DNA from 2 places in the Streptomyces sp. TG1A-60 genome. Region 1 is predicted to be linked to the other one. Evidence: riboswitches for the same ligand, from Rfam matches in the RefSeq annotation. Region 1 holds a riboswitch; the other holds the start of a gene.
The links. A riboswitch is a leader RNA that binds a small molecule or an ion and turns the genes downstream of it on or off. The one in region 1 is predicted to bind glycine.
Positions count from the first base shown of each region.

Region 2: another riboswitch for glycine. It lies ahead of gcvT (glycine cleavage system aminomethyltransferase GcvT); the one in region 1 lies ahead of gcvP (aminomethyl-transferring glycine dehydrogenase).

Region 1 covers NZ_CP147520.1:7,006,022-7,015,386, reverse strand. Annotated here, with positions in the region: gene WBG99_RS30750 (hypothetical protein) at 1-18, shown strand, start outside; gene WBG99_RS30745 (DUF5999 family protein) at 417-623, shown strand; gene gcvP (aminomethyl-transferring glycine dehydrogenase) at 740-3,625, opposite strand; glycine riboswitch at 3,798-3,894, opposite strand; gene WBG99_RS30735 (PRC-barrel domain-containing protein) at 4,019-4,387, shown strand; gene WBG99_RS30730 (DNA polymerase IV) at 4,704-6,056, opposite strand; gene WBG99_RS30725 (MerR family transcriptional regulator) at 6,109-6,756, opposite strand; gene WBG99_RS30720 (bifunctional nuclease family protein) at 7,093-7,566, opposite strand; gene WBG99_RS30715 (MerR family transcriptional regulator) at 7,651-8,406, opposite strand; gene WBG99_RS30710 (FHA domain-containing protein) at 8,451-9,365, opposite strand, start outside.
Region 2 covers NZ_CP147520.1:2,429,274-2,438,638, forward strand. Annotated here, with positions in the region: gene WBG99_RS09835 (ABC transporter substrate-binding protein) at 28-1,695, opposite strand; gene WBG99_RS09840 (enhanced serine sensitivity protein SseB C-terminal domain-containing protein) at 1,944-2,771, opposite strand; gene WBG99_RS09845 (enhanced serine sensitivity protein SseB) at 2,951-3,727, opposite strand; gene WBG99_RS09850 (AAA family ATPase) at 3,871-4,545, opposite strand; glycine riboswitch at 4,757-4,855, shown strand; gene gcvT (glycine cleavage system aminomethyltransferase GcvT) at 5,017-6,144, shown strand; gene gcvH (glycine cleavage system protein GcvH) at 6,278-6,655, shown strand; gene glyA (serine hydroxymethyltransferase) at 6,674-7,939, shown strand; gene WBG99_RS09870 (L-serine ammonia-lyase) at 8,068-9,365, shown strand, end outside.

The sequences.
Region 1 (9,365 bases):
CTGGGATCGCCGGCCTGAGTCCGGGGCCGCCTCGTCATCGGCACCGCCTGTGCCCGCTGCCGATATGTCGGCAGCGGGCACGTGCTTTCTCACTGTCCGCAATTCCCGCTCTTTCGGGCACCAACACGCTCGTACGAGCTATTCACACGCCCTCTCACCACCGGACTAGCCCCATCCGACCACGCAGAACCACCCGAAGGGACAGTGCAGTTGGGATGAACCGCCCGCACGGGTGACGCGTCATCAACCTGTGAGAAGCGGTGCTGCGAATTCCCTGCGGATTGACGCCCGGGGGGCAACACTGGGACCGGACCGATTTATCACAACGGGGGGCGGCCATGAACGAGGCTTCAAGCCGCGGGACAGACAACACAGCCATCTCAGACCACACGCCAGAGCGGAAGATCCCCACAACCATGTGCCAGCACCAGCCACTGTGCCCGACCGCCGAATCCGCCGACCGGGAGGGCGCCCGACTCATGGCGCACCACCCGGAGCAGGGATGGAGCCTGCTCTGCAACGGCGTTCTGCTCTTCGAGGACACCGGTGAGCTCCTGCCCGACGGCCGGATCATCGCACCGCACCGCCCGCTGGGCACCGACACGGTGATGACGGCCGCCTGAGCCGCACATACGTGCACACAGGGCAAACATCCCCGCACAGGGCGCCCGCCCGGACAGAGGAGGGGCCGGCCGGAGAACCACTCTCCGCACCGGCCCCGACGCGTGTCCGCGCGCGACTACTCTTCGTAGGCGTCCGGTGGCGGGCAGGAGCAGACCAGGTTCCGGTCGCCGAAGGCCTGGTCGATCCGGCGCACCGGCGGCCAGTACTTGTCGGCGGGCGAGCCCTCGGCCGGGAAGACGGCCTCCTCGCGCGTGTACGCGTGCTCCCACTCACCGCCGAGCGCGGACGCGGTGTGCGGCGCGTTCCGCAGTGGGTTGTCGTCCACGGGCCACTCGCCCGAGCCGACCTTCTCGATCTCGGCGCGAATCGCGATCATCGCGTCGCAGAACCGGTCCAGCTCCCTGAGATCCTCCGACTCGGTCGGCTCGATCATCAGCGTCCCGGCCACCGGGAACGACATCGTCGGCGCGTGGAAGCCGTAGTCGATCAGCCGCTTGGCGATGTCGTCGACGCTCACCCCGGTCGACTTGGTCAGCGGTCGCAGGTCGATGATGCACTCGTGCGCGACGAGCCCGGCCGGGCCGGTGTAGAGCACCGGGTAGTGCGATTCCAACCGCTTGGCGATGTAGTTGGCACTGAGCACGGCCACCTGAGTGGCCCGCTTGAGCCCCTCACCGCCCATGAGCCGGACGTACGCCCACGAGATCGGCAGGATGCCCGCGGAACCCCACGGCGCCGCCGAGATCGGACCCACGCCCGTCTCGGGCCCGGCCGCCGGCTGCATCGGGTGGTTCGGCAGATACGGCGCCAGGTGCTCACGCACCGCCACCGGACCGACGCCCGGCCCTCCGCCACCATGCGGGATGCAGAACGTCTTGTGCAGATTCAGGTGCGAGACGTCACCGCCGAAGCGGCCCGGCTTGGCGAGGCCCACCAGCGCGTTGAGGTTGGCGCCGTCGACGTACACCTGACCGCCCGCGTCGTGCACCTGCGCGCAGATGTCGGCCACGTGCTCCTCGAACACACCGTGCGTCGAGGGGTACGTGATCATCAGGACGGCCAGCTCGTCGCGGTACTGCTCGATCTTGGCCCGCAGATCCTCGACCTCGATCTCGCCGTCCTCGGCGGTCTTCACGACGACGACCTTCATGCCCGCCATGACGGCGCTCGCGGCGTTGGTGCCGTGCGCGGAGGACGGGATGAGGCACACGGTCCGCTGCTCGTCCCCCTGGGCCCGGTGGTACCCGCGTACGGCGAGCAGCCCGGCCAGTTCCCCCTGCGAGCCCGCGTTCGGCTGCAACGACACCTTGTCGTACCCGGTGGCCTCCGCCAGCCGCTCCTCCAGCTCACGAATGAGCGTGAGGTACCCCTGCACCTGCCCGGCGGGCGCGAACGGGTGCAGCTGCCCGAACTCGGGCCAGGTCACCGGCTCCATCTCGGTGGTCGCGTTGAGCTTCATCGTGCACGAGCCCAGCGGGATCATGCCCCGGTCCAGCGCGTAGTCCCGGTCGGCGAGACGGCGCAGGTAGCGCAGCATCGCTGTCTCGGAGCGGTACTCGTGGAACACGGGGTGCGTCAGATACTCGTCGGAGCGCAGCAGCGCCTGAGGCAGCGTGTCCGCAGCGGCGGCGTCGAGCGCCTCGACGTCCCCCTCCACCCCGCACGCGGTCCACACGGCGCCCAGCCGAGCCCGCGTCGTGGTCTCGTCGCAGGAGATCGACACCAGGTCTGCGTTCACGAGGTGCAGGTTCACGCCATGTTCCCGAGCGGCGGCCACGACCTCCGCGGCCCGCCCCGGTACCCGCACGGTGAGCGTGTCGAAGTACGCCCCGTGCACGACCTCGACCCCGCCCGCCGCGAGCCCCGCGGCGAGTACCGAGGCGTACCGATGCGTACGCCGGGCGATGGTCCGCAGCCCCTCCGGCCCGTGGTACACGGCGTACATGCCTGCCATCACGGCGAGCAGCACCTGGGCCGTACAGATGTTGCTGGTCGCCTTCTCCCGGCGGATGTGCTGCTCCCGCGTCTGCAGGGCGAGCCGGTACGCCTTGTGCCCGTCCGCGTCCACGGAAACCCCTACGAGCCGCCCGGGCAGACTGCGCGCGAACTTCTCCCGCACGGCCATGTAGCCCGCGTGCGGCCCACCGAAGCCCATCGGCACACCGAACCGCTGGGTGGTCCCCACCGCGATGTCGGCGCCCAGCTCACCGGGCGAGACCAGCAGCGTGAGGGCGAGCAGATCGGCGGCGACGGTGACGAGCGCCCCGAGCTCGTGCGCCTGCTCGATGACCGGCTTGAGATCGCGTACGGCACCGGAGGCGCCCGGGTACTGCAGCAGCACACCGTTGATCTCGCGCTCGGCGATGTCGGACGGGATCCCGGCGCTGAGGTCGGCGACGACGACCTCGACCCCGGTCGGCTCGGCACGGGTCTCGATCACGGCGATCGTCTGCGGCAGCGCGTCCGCGTCGACGAGGAAGAGCCCCTTCTTGTTCTTCCCCATGCGCCGCGACAACGCCATGGCCTCGGCGGCGGCGGTGCCCTCGTCGAGCAGCGAGGCCCCTGAGGTGGGCAGCCCGGTGAGATCGGCGACCACCGTCTGGAAGTTGAGCAGCGCCTCGAGCCGCCCCTGGGAGATCTCCGGCTGATACGGCGTATAGGCCGTGTACCAGGCCGGATTCTCCATGACATTCCGCAGGATCACGGGCGGTGTGAACGTCCCGTGGTACCCGAGGCCGATCATCGAGCCGAGAACCTGATTGCGATCGGCGAGCGAACGCAGCTCGGCGAGAACCTCGGCCTCGGTGCGCGCGCCCGGCAGGTCCAGCGCCTCGGCGTTCTTGATCACGTCCGGGACGGCGGCGGCTGTCAGCTCGTCGAGCGAGCCGTATCCGAGGTGGGCGAGCATCTTGGCCCGGGCCTCGATGTCCGGGCCGATGTGGCGCCGCTCGAAGGGGATTCCCTGTTCGAGTTCGGAGAGCGGAGTGCGATGGGCGGTCATTGCGGAGGCCTCCTGGTCTGACACGACCTTCGAGGGGCACCACGGCGCGGGTGCCCGTACGGCCTCCCCCTCTGTCATCTCGACCTGAGAGCTTCACCGGTCCAGGTACGGCCCGGTTTTCACCGTCGGTGAGAGCGGAAGCCGTGACACCCGCCCTGCTTTCCAGAGTGACCTCGTCCGTGCGGTACGTGGGCCTGAGAGATTCCGGGGAGGATTTGCTCCTTCGGCGCCTCCGGATGGTGTCCGGAGGACTCTCCCGCACGGGGTCAGCAGCCGCTGCCAGCGTATCAGCGCGGTCGACGCACGAGTCTTCGAGTGGCCGCCTTCTCGAAAGTGCCTTTTCGTAGTGGTGAGAGATGATTCGCGACCCCTCTCCGACCACTTGGAGGGCCCGTGCAGACCGACATCGATCCCCGCAACCTGATCGGCCGCAAGGCGTTCGACCGCAAGGGCACCAAGATCGGCACCGTCGACGAGGTCTATCTCGACGACGCGACCGGCCTCCCCGAGTGGGCCGCGATACGCATGGGTCTCTTCGGCCGCGACGCGTTCGTCCCCCTGGAGCCCAGCGAACTCGTCGAAGGCTCCCTCCGCGTCCCCTTCGACCGCGCCCTCATCAAGGACGCCCCCGACTTCGGCGTGGGCCGCCACCTCTCCCCGGAACAAGAACTCCAGCTCTACCACCACTACGGCCTCGACATTGCCCCACCGCTCCCGCCGGACCACGACTTCGGCCACATAGCAGGCCACGACGACCCCTGACGCCCGCGCCGAACCCCGCGGCCCTCTCACCCACACCCGACCTGCGCCCCGCCGACCGAGGACCACCCCCATCACTCCTTCGCCGCGCCCCTCGCTCCGGCTGCCTTCGCCCCGGCACTCTCGTCCCCACCTCGCCACGATCTTCGCCTCGGCGTCCTCACGCCCCCTTCGGTCCCTCTCGCCCGCTCTCCCGTCCGCTCGCGACCGACCCTGTCGTCCTTCGCGTGGTCGGCCGCCGCCCCGCCTCGCCGCTCTCCGTCACTCCCGCACAACGCAGCTCGACCACAACGGCGACCGGCGACGCCCCCCAGCGGCCTCAGCCCCTCACCCCACCTCGCAGCGACAGGGGCTCGGCCGGTTCCAGCCCGGGATCGTCCGTCCTGAACGTCCGCACCCACCCGGGCTCCACATCGTCGGGCGTCTCGAACCGTACGGTCACCCGCCCGAGTCCACTGCCCTGCACCCACCCGTGCCCGTACTCGACATGCCTCACGTCATGACCGGCTCTCCACTGCCGCTCGCCACCCGCGCTCTCCTCCGCCACGGGCGCCTGAGCAGCCACGGCCGTCGCTTCCTCCTCCGCAAGATCCGACTCCCCCGCCGCTTGGGCGAACAGGTCCTCCTGCGTGTAGTCGGCGAGCCCGCTGACCCCCACTCCGAGCAACCGCACCCCACCCGTCGTGTCCACGCTCCCCAGCAACCGCGCTGCGGCCTCCCGCACGACGGCCGGGTCGTCCGTAGGTCCCCGCAGCGTCTCGGACCGGGTCAGCGTCGAAAAGTCGTACCGCCGCACCTTCAGCACGATCGTGCGCCCCGACAGCCCGGCTCCCCTCAGCCGCCGCACGCACCGGTCCGCCAGCCGCTGCACCTCCATCCGGACCCGCACCCGGTCATGGATGTCCACGTCATACGTGTCCTCCACCGACACCGACTTCGTGTCCCGCTCGGCCATCACCGCCCGGTCGTCACGCGCCAGCGCCATCGCGTACAGCCCGTGCCCGTGTGCCTTCCCCAGCAGCCGTACGACCTCGTCCTCTCCCGCCTCCACGATCTCCTCGACCGTGGTGATCCCGGACCGCCGCAGATGGTCCCCGGTCGCCGGACCCACCCCCGGCAGGATCCGCACGGACATCGGCCCCAACAACGCCCGTTCCGAACCGGGCTCGATCAGCACGAGACCATCCGGCTTGGCCTGCTCGGACGCGATCTTCGCGATCATCTTGGAGGCCGCGAGCCCCACGGACCCCGTCAGCCCGGTCACCGCCCGTATGTCCACACGCAACCGCGCCCCCGCCAGCCGCGCCGACTCGTCGTCCCAGGCCGCTCCCCCGGCCTCCAGGTCCACGAACGCCTCGTCCAGGCTCAACGGCTCCACCAGCGGTGACAGCGCGCGCAGCAACCCCATGACCTGATCGCTGATCGTCCGGTAGAACGTGAAGCGCGGCGTGAGGTACGCGGCATTCGGCGCGAGTCGGCGCGCCTGCGCCATGGGCATCGCCGAATGCACCCCGAAGACCCGCGCCTCGTACGAGGCGGTCGCGACCACCCCTCGTGGCCCGAGCCCGCCCACGATCACGGCCTTCCCGCGCAGACTCGGCTTGGATGCCTGCTCCGCCGAGGCGTAGAAGGCATCCATGTCGAGATGCAGGATCGTGGGCGCGGTTCTCACATCTCCGATGCTGCCCTACGCCACTGACAATGCCCCTGTACGGCCGAGATCCTCAGACTGCGCGGTTGCGCCGCCGCGCCAGCTCGTCCGCCGGATTGCTGCCCATCAGCGTCTCTCCCGTGTCGACCCGCTCTCCGTGCAGCTGCGAGAGAGCGCTTTCCACGTCACGCCAGACCACCCCAACGGCGATCCCGAAAATCCCCTGGCCGCCTTGGAGGAGAGCGTGGACCTCGTCGGGCGAGGTGCACTCGTAGACTGTCGCCCCGTCGCTCATCAGCGTCATCCGCTCCAGATCGCTGAAGCCCCGCTCCCGCAGGTGCTGAACGGCGGTGCGGATGTTCTGCAGCGACACTCCCGTGTCGAGGAACCGTTTCACGATCTTCAGGACGACAACGTCCCGGAAGCTGTAGAGGCGCTGTGTCCCGGAGCCATGGGCAGGCCGCACGCTCGGCTCCACGAGGCCGGTGCGGGCCCAGTAGTCGAGCTGCCGGTAGGTGATGCCTGCGGCGGCACACGCGGTGGGTCCGCGATAGCCGACGTTCTCGTGCGGCTCGGACTCGGCCGCCGCGCTGTCCTGCACTGCCATGGGCCGCTGCGGGACATGACCGGCCGCGCTGTCGTGAAGCGGGTACGGGCCGCCGTTCTGCCCCAGCCTGCGTCCGGGGGCACCCCCAGCCGTACCGTCGCCGCTGCTTCTCACGCCGACCTCCGTCCTTGACCTGCCTTCTCGACGGTAGGCAGCCACCAGGGGTGCGTCAACGACCGCCGCACTCGCCACGCCGAGTGATAATCACCCTGAGAGTGGTTTCCCGTGCCCTCCCGCGGGGAAAGGCTAGCCGAATGCGCTCGACCGGAACCGTCTGACAACGCACTGATCCTTGGCAAGTGCCGAGGACTCGAATTCGCCGCCCCGCGCCCAGCCACAACCGAAGAGACCGCCGATCCGCGCCCTCCTCGGCCCCGCACACCCGCTGGCCGCCTCAGGGCCACGGCCCCGGCCGCGGCGCACAACGGCCGTGCGACGGCGACCTTGGCCTCACTGGCTGTTGGTACCGAAGTCCTCGGGCGAGATCTGATCGAGGAACTCGCGGAACTTCTCCACCTCGTCCTCCTGCTCGTCCGGGATCGCGATGCCCGCATCGTCGAGCACCCCGTCACTGCCGAAGATCGGCGTCCCGGTACGCAGCGCCAGCGCTATGGCGTCGGAGGGGCGGGCACTCACCTCGACTCCGCTGGCGAACACCAGCTCCGCGTAGAACACGCCCTCACGCAGGTCGGTGATGCGCACTTCCGTGAGCTCCTGGCCGACGGCCTCCAGCACGTCCTTGAACAGGTCATGGGTCAGCGGTCGCGCGGGCGCCATGCCCTGCTGGGCGAAAGCGATCGCCGTCGCCTCCCCCGGCCCGATCCAGATGGGGAGGTAACGGTCGCCTCCCACTTCGCGCAGGAGCACGATCGGTTGGTTGGAGGGCATTTCCACCCGGACACCTACGACATCGAGCTCGTTCACACAGCAACCCTAGGCCGTGCTCGGGATGTTTGGGTAGTCGGGCACAGATCGGTCGGCCGATCCGCCACAGGCGAACACCGCGCCTCAGCGGAGCCGTACCCCCAGCGCGCTCTGCACGAGCGTGGCGTGCAGCTTGACCGTGAGCCCCGCCAGCTCCCTCGTACGGTCCTCCGCATGCGCCCTGGTCTGCGGATTGCGGTGGCGGCGCAGAGGCGCCACGACCTGATCGACGAGTCCGGCCTCACGGTCGGCTGCTGCCCGCATCACCCTCAGATGCCGGGGCTCGATACCGAACCGCCCCAGTTCCACCACAAGCGTGGCGACAGTGAGGGCCTCGGCGTCGTACGACCCGTCCGGCAGCGGGGTCACGAGCCCGTACGACTCCCACTCGGCCAGCTGCTCCTCGTCGATCCCGGCGCCGGCGACAAGTTCGGTGCGTCCGATCCGGGCGGCCGTCGGCTCCTCGGGCTCCCCGAAGAGTTCACTCAGCCGCTCTCCGTCACCGGCGTCACGCTGGCGCCCCACCGCCGGCAGACGGACGTCCTCGCCCCGTTCCAGCGCCTCCAGATACTCACGGATCACCTTGAGCGGCAGGTAGTGGTCCCGCTGCATCCTGAGGACGTGCCCGAGGCGCTCGACGTCGTCGGCACTGAACTTGCGATACCCCGAGGGGGCCCGCTGTGGCTCGACGAGCCCCTCCGACTCCAGGAAACGGATCTTGGAGATCGTGACTTCGGGGAACTCCTCGCGCAGCGCGTTCAGCACCGCTCCGATGCTCATCAGGCCACTGTCCGCGGCGGTGGCGCCGTGGTCGGCACCACCGCTCGTTGTTCGAAGCATGGACCTTCCCTCGGGGCCTCCCCCGGACGGAGTCCGGGGGAGGGTCAGTAGCCTCGCTGGCTCGCGTAGAAGACCAGCCGGTACTTGCCGATCTGCACTTCGTCGCCGTTGTGCAGGGCGACCTGGTCGATCCGCTCACGGTTGACGTACGTCCCGTTCAGGCTGCCGACGTCGGCGACCGTGAACGAGCCGTCCTGGCCGCGACGGAACTCCACGTGGCGACGCGACACGGTCACGTCGTCCAGGAAGATGTCGCTCTGCGGGTGACGGCCCGCCGTGGTCAGATCACTGTCCAGCAGGAAGCGACTGCCAGCGTTCGGACCACGACGCACGACCAGGAGCGCCGAGCCGAGCGGCAGCGCGTCCACGGCGGCCTGAGCCTCGGGGGAGAGCGCCGGCAGCTGGGTCTGGCCGGTGACCTCGGAGTCATAGGCCTCAAGGCCGGAGATGGAGATCGTGGAGGTCGTCTCGGACGGACGCTCGGCCGCCGTGCCGGCCCGCAGCGGAGCACCGCAGTTCGAGCAGAAGCGGCTGTTTTCCGCGTTGCGGTTACCGCACCTCGTACACACCAGGGCCGACATCGACGGATCCTCCTGCCGCGGCTGCCCCTCCGGGGCGTGGGACGCGTACGGGTCGGAAGTAAATTCTCCACCCGTACTTGAGGTTGACGGTTCCCCGAAACCTATGCGGCCGGACTGGGCAGGGTCAACAGACGGCGCGCCCTGACCTCCGGAAATGCCACCTCCCGGACCAGCGACCTGGTCCCGGAACAGCGGGCGCTCACCGCCCTGCCCCTCCGCTTCCGAAGGCTGCGCGCGATGGCGGGAGGTCGCATTGTCGCTGTCCTCTCGCGCGCTCTTGCCGAACAACTTCGCAAACAACTTCACGGGCGATTCCCCTTGACCGAAACAGACCCGCCCGTGGGGCAGGACGAACCCTGACTGAACACACCGGCCGAG
Region 2 (9,365 bases), 4.6 Mb from region 1:
CGAACCCGTGCGATGCCTGTCCGATACCTACTTGAAGGAGACTTCCGCGAAGTTCTCCTGCGTCAGCGGGGAGACGTTCGGCGGGTTGACGTCCTTGGCGAACGCGATGGACGGCGGCGAGGAGGAGAGCGGGACACCCGGCAGGTAGTCCATGATGACCTCGTTGGCCTTCTTGTACGCCGCGGTGCGCTCGTCGGCGCTGCCCAGCTCCGAGCCGGCGTTCACCGCGTCGAAGAGCTCCTGGTTCTTGAAGCCCCACTGCTCGCCGTACTTGGCGAACCAGGTGCCGATGAAGTTGTAGCCGTCGTTGAAGTCACCGGTCCAGCCCAGCATGTGCAGGGCGCAGGAGCCGGACTCGGTGGCGTCCAGGTAGTCCGGGGCCCACTTCATGGCCTTCGGGGTGACCTTGACGCCGGCCTTCTCCAGGTCGGCCTTCATCAGCTCGAACAGGTCCTGCGGGGCGGGCATGTAGGGGCGGGTGACCTCGGTCGGGTAGCAGAACTCGATCTCCAGACCGCTCTCACCGGCGTCCTTGAGGAGTTCCCTGGCCTTGGCGGTGTCGTAGTCGTACGTCGTCACGTCGTCCGAGTAGCCGGCGACGGTGTCCGGCATGAACTGTGTGGCCACCTTGCCGCCCTCGGGCAGCTGGGTCTTGACCAGGTTCTCGCGGTCGATGGCGTGCGCGATGGCCTGGCGGACCTCCTTCTTCTTCAGCGCCGCGTTCTTCTCCTGGGTCATGCCGAGGTAGAAGAGGTTGAAGACGCCACGGACCGGGACCTGGAAGCCCTCGCCCTCCAGCGTCTTCACGTCGGCGGGCGCCACCAGGTCGTAGCCGTCGATGTCACCGGCCTGGAGCGCCTGGCGGCGGCCCTCCTCGGTGTCGATCGTACGGATGACCAGGTTCTTCACCTTGGCCTTGTCGCCCCAGTAGTCGTCGAAGCGCTCAAGGGAGACCTCCTTGTTGCCCTTGTTCCACTTCGTGATCTCGTACGGGCCGGTACCGGCGACCGTGCCGGCCTCCTGGCTGTACTTGGGGTACGTGATGGCGTCGCCCTTGGCGGTCGCCTCCTGCTTCTCGTACTCCGCGATGGCCTTCGGCGAGTGGATGGCGAGGGCCTGCAGGGAGAAGCCGCCCGGCAGGTTCGCGGAGGGCTCCTTGACCTCGATGACGGCGGTGTTCTCGTCCTTCGCGGTGCAGGACTCGTAGTTCGCCTCGGGCGTCTCCTCGTCCTCGTTCTTCGCGAAGCCGCCCATGATGGTCTGCCAGTAGTAGGAGACCGCGCTCGACTGGTAGGTGCCCGTCCAGTTGAACCAGTGGTCGTAGTTGGCGCATACGGCCTCGGCGTTGAACGTCTCGCCGTCGTGGAACTTCACGTTCTTGCGGAGGTTGAAGGTCCAGACCGTGCCCGCGTCGTTGCTCTCCCAGCTCTCGGCGAGGCCTCCGACGAGCTTGCTGCCGCCCGACTCGTGTTCGAGCAGCGCCTCGAATGCCTGGCGGGTGACCCGGAAGGTCTCGCCGTCGCTCGCGAGTGCCGGGTCCAGCGAGCCCGGGTCGCCGGGGGCACCGAACACGAACGTGTCCTTGCCGCCGTTCTCGTCTTCCTGGTCTCGCTCACTGGCACAGCCGGTGGCGATCAGACTGACCGCCACCGCGGCCGTGATCGCCCTGGCGGCACGGGATCTGAGTATGCGCATGGGGAGGCCACTCCGGGTTCCTCTGTGGGGAATGCACTGTTGACCGCGAGAACACTACAGACGCGATCGGCAACCTAGAACAGTCCGCATAGCGGTGATACATACCTGAGATCTGGACACTCGAAAAATCGGAAGCTTCCACCACATCAAGGATGCGTGCGGTTAACCCGCCTGATACAGATGAGAGTTCGCAGGCCGAAGGGCTGTGCCGCGGTTCAGTACACCTGCTCCGAGGACTGTACAGCGGTTCAGTACGCGCGGGGGGCGGCGGCTCCGGGCTGGTGACCGGGGGCCGGAGGGTAGCCGTAGCCGCCGACCGGGGCGGCGCCGACGGCGCCGTGGGCCTCGCGGTCGTAGAAGGGGCGGGCGGCGGCGCGCAGCCACATCGCGATCGGGTCGTACTCGTCGGACATGGCCACGGTGGAGACCGGCAGTCCGTCCGGAACGGCGCCGATGGACTGCTGCATCATCGCGCGCACCGAGTCGACGGCGGGCGGCGAGGTGTCGTACACGTCCAGGCCGATGGCCAGGTAGGGCGCGCCGAGCGCGGGCTGCACCCAGGCGCGGCGCAGCGAGCGCACGGCGGGGGTGCGGTGGGCGTTCTGCGTCAACAGGGCGTAGAACTGCGGGATCTCGATGGCCGGCTCGGACAGCCGCAGCGGGCCCGCGGGCTGCCGCTCCAGGCCCGTGGCGATCCGGCGCAGGTCGAGCCAGGGGACGCCGACGCCGCCGCCCGGCGCGTGCGGGTTCAGCCAGAGGCCGTAGTGGTCGGGGTAGAGGGTGCGGGCCACGTCCAGGCCGTCGACCACCTCGTAACTGCGGTTCCAGCCACTGGCGGAGAGCTCCTGGGCGGAGGTCACGCATGGGGCGTAGTTGAACCCGTCGACCTCCATGTTCCCGTACTGCGCGTCCGGCGAGCCGGCCTGGCCGTGCCAGAGCAGCATCCAGATCTGGCCGGAGGACGGGGTGGCGAGGGCACGCAGCAGCGCCTCGTAGGCGTCGTAACGCCCGGGCGTCACCTGGCGCAGCATGTGCTCGACCTGCCCGGTGGCGATGCCGCTGCCGCTCGCGCTCACGTTGGCCGCCCTTCGGTGTTGGACCCTGGTTATAGGAACCAGCTTAGGTGGTGTGCGGGTTGAGCCGGTCAGGGCTCGGGGTTGTGGTGCGTTGCCGGCCGCGGGCTCGTTGTGGCTGGTCGCGCCCACGCGGCGGAGCCACATGCCGATACGGCCCGCGCCCCTTCGGGGCTCGCTGGTCAGTAGCCCTGCTGGTAGAAGGGCCGTACCTTTTCGCGGAGCCAGTCGCCGACCGGGTCCTGGGCGACGTCGAGGAAGACCGTGTTGACCGGCCAGGGCACGGGTGCCTTGGTGAGGGCTCGGCCGAGGGCGGCCAGGATCAGGGTGCGGTCGGCCTCCCAGGAGACCGGTTCGACACCGATGAACAGCACGGGGTCGGCGGTCTCGACGGCGGCGAGGCAGCGGCGGGCGGAGAGGACGGCTCCGGCTCCGGCGAACTCGGCGGAGGCCGCCGCGAGGAAGTCCACCGGGTCGTCCTGCCAGTCGGGCTCGAACAGCCGTACCCGGGCGCCGCTCGCCGATCCGTCCAGCGGGGTCCGCCCGGCCCGGCACAGTTCGGCCACGGCGGGCGGCGGCAGCGGGATGCCCACGACACCGTCCGGGTTCAGCACGAGGCCGACCTGCGGGGGCAGGCCGCGCGCGAACTCGGCGGCCGGCGCGACCGTGAACGACATGTGGTCGCCGGCGACCTGGCGGAACTGCTCCTCGGAGCTGAAGACCGGCACATACGCCTGACCGCCGATGTCCATCGTGGGCAGATCGAGCTGACCGCTCTGCGGGCCGCCGCCCTCCGGCAGCGGCACCCACACGAAGCCGCGGGCCAGCACCTCCACGATCCGCGGCCCGGCGGAGGGCACCCCGAGGGACGCGGACAGCACCTCCTCCAGCTCGTTGCCGGGCCACCCGCCGTGCCCATGGGGGTGCGCCTGTGCCGGAAAGTCCGCCGGGAAGTCCATCTGCTGCCTACCGCTTTGCTCCGTGATGCTGTTGTCCCTGCACCTTAACGCCACCGGCTCCCCCGCGGGGCGCCCGGAACCGCGCGATCAGCCACGACGGGCCCGCGGCCGGCACCACAGAAGGGGCGCCGGGCTCTGGCCCTTCACCCCGCGAACTCGATCCGCTTCAGGACATCCGCCGCGGCCCGGTCGATCAGCACCGCCGAACCGCACCCCGGCGGAAGCCTGCCCTTCTCCACCGCCCGCAGCAACCGCGTCATGGCACCCCGATGGCGGGCGAACGCATAGCGCGACACGCCCCGCCCCCGCTCGCGCTGACCGTCCCGGGCCTGGTCGGCGGTGACATCGAGCAACAGCAGGTGCAGGGTGCCGCCCCGCCTCCCGGCCTCGCGCGCGAGCCAGCCCCGCACCCACGCCTGCGTCCCACAGTCGTGGACGACGATCCCCTGCCCGGAGCGCAGCGCCCGCCGCAGCCCCGCGTAGTGGGCGAGGCGCACGAAGGGCCGGTAGACCGCGTACGGCAGAGAGCCGGCGAAGCGCGCGTCGAAGCGGTCGCGGGTGTCCTGGGAGTCGATCCGGACGCCCGGTACCGCGCGCCGCATCAGCGTCGACTTCCCGCTGCCGGGCAGGCCCGTGACCACCACGAGGTCGTCCGGTCCGAAGGACAGCCCGTGGGGACTGCGCCCGGCACGCTCCCTGAGGTCGCGGACGACCGCCTTCGGGAAGGGGCCGCACGCCTCACCGGCCGGTGCGACGGGCGGCTCGGGCAGGGCGATGCCCGAGGTCGTCGCGTACGCCGTGGTCCTGTTCACCGTGATCGTCCTCCCCAGGGGATGGATGTCCCATCCCCACAGACTGTAAAGAGAAGGCAATGCCCGGTCCCTCCTGGTTCAGTCCCCGTCTTGCCACAAGAGTGCTACGGACCGCTGTGTCTCCCCCGTGGGGATTGTCCCCCACCTGTGAGAGATCCCCCTGCCGTGCCACGACGATGCGTGCGATGATGTGCGCGCCAACTGCATACCGGCCGCTTGAATCCGCGCGGGAGAGCTCCCAGCAGTCGTTCGCTGGGGCGCCGAAGGAGCAAGTCCCTCCCTTGAATCTCTCAGGCCCCGATACCGCGCGGGCGAGGCACATCTGAAAAGCGGGCCGCATCCCTCTTCCGCAGGGGGCGGCTCCACCCAAGGTGCAAGTCACGACCCCCCTCGCGCGCGGTCGTGGTGAACCTCTCAGGTTCCGATGACAGATGGGGAGGAACTGTCCTCGCCTGTCATGCCCTGGGAGCGGAACCGATGAGCAGTAGCCCCACCGCCGGATCGCGCCATACGGCGCTCGACGCCCTGCATCGCGCGCTCGGCGCGACGATGACCGACTTCGCGGGCTGGGACATGCCGCTGCGCTACGGCTCCGAGCGCGACGAGCACAACGCCGTACGCACGCAGGCCGGCCTCTTCGACCTCTCCCACATGGGCGAGATCACCGTCACCGGCCCGCAGGCCGCCGCCCTGCTGGACCACGCCCTCGTCGGCGACATCGGCGGCGTGAAGGCCGGCCGGGCCCGCTACACCATGATCTGCCGCGAGGACGGCGGCATCCTCGACGACCTGATCGTCTACCGGCCGGCGGCCACGGAGTACATGGTCGTCGCGAACGCCTCCAACGCCCAGGTGGTGCTGGACGCGCTGGTCGAGCGCTCCGCCGGGTTCGACGCCGAAGTGCGGGACGACCGGGACGCGTACGCGCTCCTCGCCGTCCAGGGCCCCGAGTCCGCCGGCATCCTGGCGTCCCTCACCGACGCCGACCTCGACGGTCTGAAGTACTACGCGGGCCTGCCCGGCACGGTCGCCAAGGTGCCCGCGCTGATCGCGCGCACCGGCTACACCGGCGAGGACGGCTTCGAACTGTTCGTGAAGCCGGAGCACGCCGTCGAGCTGTGGCAGGCGCTGACCGAGGCGGGCGAGGGCGTCGGCCTGGTGCCCTGCGGGCTGTCCTGCCGGGACACGCTGCGTCTGGAGGCGGGCATGCCGCTGTACGGGCACGAGCTGTCCACCGAGCTGACGCCCTTCGACGCCGGGCTCGGGCGGGTCGTGAAGTTCGGGAAGGAGGGCGACTTCGTCGGGCGTACGGCGCTCGCCGAGGCCGCCGCCAGGGCCGAGACCCACCCGCCGCGTGTCCTCGTCGGGCTGGTCGCCGAGGGCCGCCGGGTGCCGCGCGCCGGATACCCGGTCGTCGCCGACGGCAGGGTGATCGGCGAGGTCACCTCCGGCGCCCCCTCCCCGACGCTGGGCAGGCCGATCGCCATGGCGTACGTCGACGCCACGCACTCCGCGCCCGGCACCGCGGGCGTGGGCGTGGACATCCGGGGCAGCCACGAACCGTACGAGGTCGTGGCGCTGCCGTTCTACAAGCGGCAGAAGTGACACCGTCGTAGCGTTCAAAAGCGGCACCCGTGCGGACCCCGAGCGTGACACCGGGCACATCCGCCCTGCTCAACAGCGGTTTCAGCAGTCCCCCACTCATCACCACTCCCTCGCGTACAGGAGAATTCAGGCCATGAGCAACCCCCAGCAACTGCGCTACAGCAAGGAGCACGAGTGGCTGTCGGTCGCCGAGGACGGCGTCTCGACGGTCGGCATCACGGAGTTCGCGGCGAACGCGCTCGGCGATGTCGTCTACGCCCAGCTCCCCGAGGTGGGCTCCACGGTGACCGCGGGCGAGACCTGCGGCGAGCTGGAGTCCACCAAGTCGGTCAGCGACCTGTACTCGCCGGTCACCGGTGAGATCACCGAGATCAACGAGGACGTGGTCGGCGACCCGTCGCTGGTGAACACCGCCCCGTTCGAGGGTGGCTGGCTGTTCAAGGTGCGCGTCGCGGAGGAGCCGGACGATCTGCTCTCCGCCGACGAGTACGTCGCCCACACCGCCGGCTGAGAAGACGAGGTCGCACGCATGTCGCTTCTGAACACGCCCCTGCACGAGCTGGACCCGGAGGTCGCCGCCGCCGTCGACGCCGAGCTGCACCGCCAGCAGTCCACCCTGGAGATGATCGCCTCGGAGAACTTCGCTCCGCTCGCGGTCATGGAGGCCCAGGGCTCGGTCCTCACCAACAAGTACGCCGAGGGCTACCCCGGCCGCCGCTACTACGGCGGCTGCGAACACGTCGACGTGACCGAACAGATCGCGATCGACCGGCTCAAGGACCTGTTCGGCGCCGAGTACGCCAACGTCCAGCCCCACTCCGGCGCCTCCGCCAACCAGGCCGCCCTGTTCGCACTCGCCCAGCCCGGCGACACCATCCTCGGCCTGGACCTCGCCCACGGCGGACACCTCACCCACGGCATGCGGCTCAACTTCTCCGGCAAACAGTTCCACGTCGTCGCCTACCACGTGGACACCACCACCGGCCTCATCGACATGGCCGAGCTGGAGCGACTGGCGAAGGAGCACCGCCCGAAGGTGATCATCGCGGGCTGGTCGGCATACCCCCGGCAGCTGGACTTCGCCGCCTTCCGCCGCGTCGCCGACGAGGTCGGGGCCCACCTGTGGGTCGACATGGCGCACTTCGCCGGTCTCGTCGCCGCCGGACTGCACCCCAACCCGGTCCAGTACGCGGACGTGGTCACCTCCACCACCCACAAGACACTCGGCGGCCCGCGCGGCGGCATCATCCTCGCCAAGAAGGACTTCGCGAAGAAGCTCAACTCCTCCGTCTTCCCCGGCTTCCAGGGCGGCCCCCTGGAACACGTGATCGCCGCCAAAGCGGTCTCCTTCAAGGTCGCGGCCTCACAGGAGTTCAAGGAACGCCAGCACCGTACGGTCGAAGGCGCACGGATCCTCGCCGAACGCCTGACGGCCGCCGACGCCCGCGAAGCCGGCGTCAACGTCCTGTCCGGCGGCACGGACGTCCACCTCATCCTGGTCGACCTGCGCGACAGCGAACTGGACGGCCAACAGGCCGAGGACCGCCTCCACGAGGTCGGCATCACCGTCAACCGCAACGCCGTCCCCGACGACCCCCGCCCGCCGATGGTCACCTCCGGCCTGCGCATCGGCACACCCGCCCTCGCCACCCGCGGCTTCACCACCGAGGACTTCACCGAGGTCGCGGACGTCATCGCCGAGACCCTGAAGCCCTCCTACGACACCGAGGCACTCAGGGCCCGGGTCAAGGCCCTCGCCGACAAACACCCGCTGTACCCGGGGCTGGGCAAGTAGCTCCGGATTCACGGGCGCGTAGGTCCGTACGTACGCAGTCCCGCTTTCTTCCGGGGCGCCGCGCACACTGGGGAGTCAGCGCGGCGCCCCGGCCTCCGCACAGCCCTCCCCCGTTCTGAGGAGTCACCGTGGCCATCTCGGTCTTCGACCTGTTCTCGATCGGCATCGGCCCGTCCAGCTCCCACACGGTCGGCCCGATGCGCGCGGCCCGGATGTTCGCCCGTCGGCTGCGCAACGAGGAGGTGCTCACGAGCGTCGCGTCGGTACGCGCCGAGCTGTACGGCTCCCTCGGCGCCACCGGCCACGGCCACGGCACCCCCAAGGCCGTACTTCTGGGACTGGAGGGCGCCTCGCCGCGCACGGTGGACGTCGAGTCGGCCGACCATCGGGTGGACACGATCCGGGAGTCGGGCCGTATCCGCCTCCTCGGCGACCACGAGATCCCCTTCGACTTCGACGAGGACCTGGTCCTGCACCGCCGCGAGACGCTCCCGTACCACGCCAACGGCATGACGGTCCGGGCGTACGACGCCTCGGGTGCGGAGCTGCTGTCGAAGACGTACTACTCCGTCGGCGGCGGCTTCGTGGTCGACGAGGACGCGGTCGGCGCGGACCGCGTCACACTCGACGACACGGCCCTCAAGTACTCCTTCCGCACCGGCGACGAGCTGCTGCGCCTGACCAAGGAGACGGGTCTGTCGATCTCCGCGCTGATGCTGGAGAACGAGCGGGCCTGGCGCACGGAGGAGGAGATCCGTTCCGGGCTCCTCGACATCTGGCGCGTCATGCAGGCCTGCGTCTCGCGCGGCATGTCCCGCGAGGGCATCCTGCCGGGCGGCCTGCGCGTACGCCGCCGGGCGGCCGTCTCGGCCCGTCAGCTCAGGGCGGAGGGGGAGCCGTTGGCCCGCTCCATGGAGTGGATCACGCTCTACGCGATGGCCGTGAACGAGGAGAACGCGGCGGGCGGCCGTGTCGTGACGGCCCCCACCAACGGCGCGGCCGGCATCATCCCGGCCGTCCTGCACTACTACATCAACTTCGTCCCCGGCGCGGACGAGGACGGCGTCGTACGGTTCATGTTGGCCGCCGGGGCCATCGGCATGCTCTTCAAGGAGAACGCCTCCATCTCCGGCGCCGAGGTCGGCTGCCAGGGCGAGGTCGGCTCCGCCTGCTCCATGGCCGCGGGAGCCCTGGCGGAGGTCCTGGGCGGCAGCCCCGAACAGGTCGAGAACGCCGCCGAGATCGGCATGGAACACAACCTGGGCCTGACCTGCGACCCCGTCGGAGGCCTCGTCCAGATCCCCTGCATCGAACGCAACGGCATGGCCGCGGTGAAAGCCGTCACGGCGGCCAGGATGGCCCTGCGCGGCGACGGCTCCCACAAGGTGTCCCTCGACAAGGTCATCAAGACGATGAAGGAGACCGG